3 regions of the Providencia rettgeri genome follow, and region 3 is predicted to be linked to each of the others. Evidence: predicted binding sites of a transcription regulator. Region 3 holds the regulator's gene; each other region holds the start of a gene.
What was found. The regulator LexA, encoded in region 3, represses DNA repair genes until DNA is damaged. The targets are predictions, from matches to a motif close to TNCTGTATGTACATACAGNA.
Positions count from the first base shown of each region.

Region 1: AB6N04_RS08680 (metal-dependent hydrolase) is a predicted target of LexA. The motif match lies at 910-929, and genes of this name have one in related genera.
Region 2: uvrB (excinuclease ABC subunit UvrB) is a predicted target of LexA. The motif match lies at 1,109-1,128, and genes of this name have one in related genera.

Region 1 covers NZ_CP163512.1:1,907,548-1,909,829, forward strand. Annotated here, with positions in the region: gene hxpB (hexitol phosphatase HxpB) at 87-752, shown strand; gene AB6N04_RS08680 (metal-dependent hydrolase) at 945-1,520, shown strand; gene AB6N04_RS08685 (L-cystine transporter) at 1,701-2,282, shown strand, end outside.
Region 2 covers NZ_CP163512.1:2,418,758-2,421,039, forward strand. Annotated here, with positions in the region: gene uvrB (excinuclease ABC subunit UvrB) at 1-1,074, opposite strand, end outside; gene bioD (dethiobiotin synthase) at 1,705-2,282, opposite strand, start outside.
Region 3 covers NZ_CP163512.1:4,066,027-4,068,308, forward strand. Annotated here, with positions in the region: gene plsB (glycerol-3-phosphate 1-O-acyltransferase PlsB) at 1-3, opposite strand, end outside; gene AB6N04_RS18610 (diacylglycerol kinase) at 130-504, shown strand; gene lexA (transcriptional repressor LexA) at 640-1,257, shown strand; gene zur (zinc uptake transcriptional repressor Zur) at 1,452-1,967, opposite strand.

The sequences.
Region 1 (2,282 bases), 2.2 Mb from region 3:
GTCGTCGCTGGGCAAGTTCCCTCAATTCCTACTGCCAGATAGATAACACGCTGCGGCAATAGGGTTTACATGAATGGAGTTTTGACATGTACCATAACCTTCCCATCCAATCAGTTATTTTTGATATGGATGGTTTATTGATCGACTCGGAACCTTTTTGGGCGCAAGCTGAACTTGAGGTTTTTTCACAGTTGGGCGTTGACCTCGCGATCGCTGACACACTGCCTGATACTTTGGGTTTACGTATTGACCATGTGGTTGAACTTTGGTACCAAGCTTCGCCGTGGCATGGATGCAGCCAACAAGAAGCGAAACAACGGATCATTGACCGCGTTGTGGGCTTAGTTGAAGAAACCCGCCCTATTTTACCGGGCGTTCAACACGCAATGGAACTTTGTCGTTCAATGGACTTAAAAATCGCACTGGCATCGGCTTCTCCCCTGTACATGCTTGAGAAAGTACTAAATTTGCTGGATATTCGCGGCTATTTCTCTGCCGTCATTTCTGCCGCTGATTTACCCTTAAGTAAGCCGCATCCTGAAGTTTATCTAAAAGCGGCTTGTGCATTATCAACTCAGCCTATTCACTGCGTATCTTTAGAAGATTCATTTAATGGTATGATTTCAGCAAAAGCCGCCAGAATGCGCTCGATTGTTGTGCCTGATAGCAAACATTTTAATGACCCGCGCTTCGGTTTAGCCGATATTAAATTACGCTCTTTAAATGAATTAGAAGCAAAACATTTACGCTAGTTATCGCTAAATGTGTCATCTGTATTTTCCCCTATCTGACTTAGGTAGGGGAACTACCCCAAAAATATAAAATCCTTTCCTTATTTGCTAATAAATAAGAGTTTTTTTACCTTCCCCCCTCTATCATATTATTTTCAAACACTTTATACTGCCAATTAACTGTATAGATAAACAGATGGTATTTTATCCACCATGACCGCTGAAGGGCATCTGCTTTTTTCCGTCGCCTCTTTGATAATGGCCCATAAACTCCAAGTTACCCCTGAGCTTGCTCAAGGTGATTGGCTGCACTTGGTGCCTGGCGCGTTGTTAGGTGCTTTATTGCCTGATATTGATCATCCGTCTTCGTTGCCCGGTCGGCTGCTACGCATTTTTTCGCTGCCTATTTCTAAGTTATGTGGTCATCGCGGTTTTACCCATAGTTTACTCGCATGGTTACTATTAATGCTGTCATGTTATCAGTGGATACCCCCGCAATGGTCAATTCCGACTGATCTTATTCAGGCGTTTTTATTGGGTTATTTAAGCCATTTAATCGCGGATATGCTAACACCATCCGGTGTGCCTTTTTTATGGCCATTACCTCAACGTTTCTGTTTTCCGGTTATTCGTGGGAAAAATAGCAAACGTGGTGAACGTTTTATTGCGGTCGTTTTGACGGTTTGTGCCTGTCTGTTACCTACCGGGTATCAATTTGATTTTTATACCCAAATAGAAATCACAATAAAATATATTAAAAATCAGCTAGATACACACTTCCCTACATAATCTTCAGTTTTGTAATATAATGTAAGTATGAATAGCACTATCTTATTACTATTTGATATAAGAAATGTGTTTTTTCTATTGATACCATATAACCAGTTGTTAGAAACAGCTAAATCCTTATAACCAATAAGGATTAAAGGGCTAGTTACATACCATATAAAAAACAATTTGGAGTTCGGAATGAATATTCCTCTAATTATTAATGTGCTCGTTTTTGTAGCACTGCTGATACTGTTAGCAAAACTGGGAACGAAAGGCTGGAGCCTGTCAAAAAAAGTGTTAGTCGGTCTAGTCTTCGGTGTCGCTTATGGTGTCGTGCTGCACTTGGTTTATGGTAGTGGTCACCAGACAGTAAAAGACTCCATTCTGTGGTTTAACATTGTTGGTAATGGTTATGTGCAGCTATTACAAATGGTGATCATGCCATTAGTTTTCGCCTCCATTTTAAGTGCGGTTGCAAGACTGCATAAAGCCTCTTCACTCGGTAAAATTAGTTTCTTAACAATTGGCACATTACTGTTAACGACCGCAATTGCCGCTTTAGTCGGTATTTTAATTGCCAACTTATTTGGTCTGACCGCCGAAGGTCTCGTACAAGGTCAGTCGGAAACCGCGCGCTTAAATGCCATCGAAACCAACTACATTGGTAAAGTTTCTGACTTAACCGTGCCACAATTGATCTTATCGTTTATTCCTAAGAATCCATTTGCCGATTTAACGGGAGCAAACCCAACATCAATCATTAGTGTTGTTATTTTTGCC
Region 2 (2,282 bases), 1.6 Mb from region 3:
TTTACGAGAACGGTCGCCTTTATACATTGCACCAATTTGTGGGATAGTCACGTGGGACTCATCCACAACCAGCAGGCCATCCGCAGGTAAATAGTCGAATAATGTCGGAGGGGGTTCTCCCGGTGCGCGCCCCGAGAGATAACGTGAATAGTTTTCAATCCCTGAGCAGTAACCCAACTCATTCATCATTTCCAGATCAAATTGAGTGCGTTGAGTAATACGCTGTTCTTCCAACAGCTTATTATTTTCCAACAGCACTTTGCGCCTATCTGCCAGTTCCTCTTTTATCTTCTCCATGGCTTCCAAAATACGTTCTCTTGGTGTGACGTAATGGGTTTTTGGGTAAACCGTAAAGCGAGGTATTCGGTGTTGGATTTGACCTGTGAGAGGATCAAAAAGAGAAAGGCGCTCAACTTCCTCGTCGAATAGCTCCACTCTTAATGCGTATTCATCCGATTCAGCAGGGAAAATATCAATCACCTCCCCGCGGACACGGAATGTTCCGCGGGTAAATGCTTGGTCATTGCGGCTATATTGTAGGTCAGCTAAGCGCCTTAAAATAGAGCGCTGGTCAATGATCATGCCATCGGTGAGGTGCAACATCATTTTTAAGTAGCTGTCTGGGTCACCTAAACCGTATATAGCCGAGACAGAAGCCACGACAATGACGTCTCGGCGTTCAAGTAAGGCCTTAGTTGCCGATAAACGCATTTGCTCAATATGCTCGTTTACAGAGGCATCTTTCTCAATAAATGTATCTGAGCTTGGTACGTAAGCTTCAGGTTGATAATAATCATAATAAGATACGAAGTATTCCACTGCGTTATCTGGGAAAAAAGCTTTCATTTCGCTGTAAAGCTGCGCCGCCAAGGTCTTGTTATGCGCGATTAACATGGTCGGGCGGTTTTCTTTCGCGATAACATTGGCAATAGTGAAGGTTTTCCCTGACCCCGTAACCCCGAGTAACGTTTGATGAGCCAAACCGTCTTGCAACCCTTCGCATAGTTTACGAATGGCTTCTGGTTGGTCCCCCCCGGGTTGAAAATCAGAATACAGCTTAAAATCCTTACTCATATTACCGCCTTATCATTTATCTCTTTTGCTATAATACTGGATAAAAAAACAGCTTCAAGTCCTGAGTTTACTATTTTGCTATTCGAGGTTCCAATTAGTTTATAAAAATGTTATCCCCAAAAAATTACTTGACCTTTAGAAAACTTTATATTTTATGCTTTTGGTTTTTATTGCTCTATCGCAAATGCAAATTGAAGTCTTGATTTTATTTAACTAATTGTATTTAAACAAAATTAATTTAAAGTCCAGAATCACATCAAATAAAGGCAAAGCCGCTTACCGCCTAGCATAGAAGTTGTTTTATAACGTTAATACACAAGGTTATCCACAGAAATAGTGGATAACTCTTGAAGCCCTTAGGGCTCATGCTTTCTCGCCATAGGCAAAATTTGTTAGACGTAAACTAAATGACAAAATAATGGCAGTTATATGAAAAAATTTTTACGTAGTATCTGTTAGAAAAAAGGGATTTTATCTTTTTTAATAGGATCAAGAGGCAATTTTTAGGGGAAAACTTGACAAAAAAACAGTTGCGAACATTAAACAAGATCAACATGACATTTAACAATTGATCGTTTTATTTAAGAAGAGTAATGGGCTTTAACAACGGTGTTAAGCCCTTTATTGACCTCACAATAAGTTAAGATCTAAATATCGCCCTAACGTGGATAGATCAAGTTGGGGCTGATAAGGCAAGATCCCCAAGCAAGGGGAACTGATCATACGTTTAAGTGTCGAAAGATACTCCCTTTGATAAGGTCCTGGAGCTTCAACTTCGTTGGCAATCCAACCAACAACGGATAAGCCCGCGGTCTTGATAGCCTCTAAGGTTAACAATGCGTGATTAATACAACCTAATTTTACACCGACCACCAAAATCACAGGGAGCTGCTGTTCAATCACCCAATCTGCATACGTTTTTTCGCTGGATAATGGAGTGTACCATCCACCAGCCCCTTCGACTAAAACCCAATCTGCTTGTTTTTGAATATATATTAAACCTTGATTAATAACCGAAAAATCAATTGGAAGCCCCATTTTTTCGCTAATAATATGCGGTGAGGTCGGTGCTTCAAATACGATGGGATTTATCACTGAATAAGGTCGTTTTACACGGCTATTGGCTTGCAAAAGCAAGGCATCACTGTTACGTAAACCTTCTGGGGTCTGCTCGCTACCGGAAGCGACAGGTTTATAACCGATAGTAT
Region 3 (2,282 bases):
CATAAATGATTATAGCCTCTTGTTAACAATGCTGCGCAATCATACCAGAAATCCACTGGCAGATCTGTTACTGACAATTCACTTTGACCGTAAAAATCGATTATTGTTTGTATTTTTTAAGGAATAAATATGGCAAGTCAAACTAAGGGCTTTACCCGTGTGATTAAAGCAGCGGGATACTCCCTTAAAGGGCTAAAAGCGGCTTGGGTAAATGAAGCGGCATTTCGTCAAGAATCCGTTGCTGCTGTGATTGCGATTATTATCGCATTTTTCTTAGATATCAGTTATGTGGATAGGATATTACTGATCAGTTCAGTGGTGCTGGTGGCTATCGTTGAGTTATTAAATAGCGCTATCGAAGCCGTTGTTGACCGCATTGGCAGTGAATATCATGAACTTTCAGGACGTGCGAAAGATATTGGCTCTGCCGCTGTGTTTGTCAGTATTGGTTTGGCACTATTTATTTGGCTATTGGTTTTATGGCAGCGTTATTTTGCTGGCTAGTTAATAAAGGTTGTTTAGAGCTGAGAAAAAAGTCAATTGATAACAAATACCTAAATTCAGCAATTTAACTGTTCCAAATCTTCATTTACCTGTATATACTCACAGTCTGACTGTATAAACAAACAGGGGAACGGAATGAAAGCACTGACAGCTCGACAACAGCAGGTTTATGATCTGGTGCGTGAACACATTTCGCAAACGGGTATGCCTCCTACACGTGCTGAAATAGCAACAAGCCTTGGTTTTCGTTCGCCTAATGCGGCAGAAGAACATTTAAAAGCCCTGGCTCGCAAGGGTGTAATTGAAATTGTTTCTGGGGCATCACGGGGTATCCGCTTGCTTCTTGAAGAAGAAGCTGACGATCAAGGGTTGCCTTTGATTGGGCGTGTTGCCGCTGGCGAACCTTTATTAGCGCAAGAACATATTGAAAGTCACTACCAAGTGGATCCTGAACTTTTCAGGCCTCATGCGGACTTTTTATTACGTGTGAATGGTATGTCGATGAAAGACATCGGTATTATGGATGGTGACCTATTAGCGGTTCATAAAACACAAAGTGCGCACAATGGCCAAGTGATTGTTGCGCGCATTGATGATGAAGTAACTGTGAAACGTTTTAGGCAGCAAGGTAACCGTGTTGAGTTAATTGCTGAGAATCCTGACTTTGCGCCGATTATTGTCGATTTACGCGAACAAAGCTTCACTATTGAAGGTTTAGCAGTAGGTGTGATCCGCAATAGTGACTGGTATTAATTCTTAGGTTATCAAACGAGTTGCGTATGGTAGCTTGTTAGATGGCTCACTGATTGCCGGCAGATTTCAAATTGATGTGTAGAGATCTGCCTGCTTTATTTGCTTCCTTTCTTATCTATCCTTTCTTTATATCTCTCTTTGAACATTCGTTTCTTATATATAAGCAACGTGGTGAATTTTACTACGTCCAATTGCTACTTTTTCTTTGCAACGATGGGTTGTGCATGATCATGACTGCAATGTGCGTGATCTTGGCAGCTATCAATTTCATCACAGCTTTTACATAGACCATGGTTTTCAACCACAGTATGGCGCAATCGGAACTGGTTGGTTTCCGCAAGGCTGATAATAGCGGCTTCTATTGTTGCGCAATCACTTTCTGTCACACTGCCGCAGTGATCACAGATAAGCATGACAGAAATATGGCTAGGGTTATCAAAATGGTGGCATACGACGTAGCTATTGGTTGACTCTATTTTATGAATAAAGCCTTGCTCCATTAAAAACTCAAGCCCACGGTATACGGTAGGGGGCTTTGCTTGCGGCTCAACTTCGCGCAGCAAGTCTAATAAGTCATAAGCACTGATTGCCCCGTGTTGCTTGGCAATTAAGCGTAATACAGTTTCCCGTTGGGGAGTCAGCCTAACACCTCTTGATTGGCAGATACGTTCTGCCATCACCAGTATCTTATCTTCACTCATTTTTTTCATTTACTCACCCTAACTTCGCAACACGCAACAATTTATTGCTCATAAGTTTATCATAACTTTTGTATCGAAAGCGCAATGGAGTTCAAGGCTGTAGAAAATAACTAAGTAAGTATATTGTTTATATAATTTGCTATTTAAAAATAATTATAAGCAAACGATTATCTTAAAATAACCTAGGGTGAAACGAATGTAGCAGATAAATAATGCGCTGCTAATTGAAACAATAAGCATCATTTTTTTTTAACGTAAACCATACTAAATATATGGTTTTTAGGTGTTATTTAACGTAAATTTCAATTAAGACTTATCTGATGC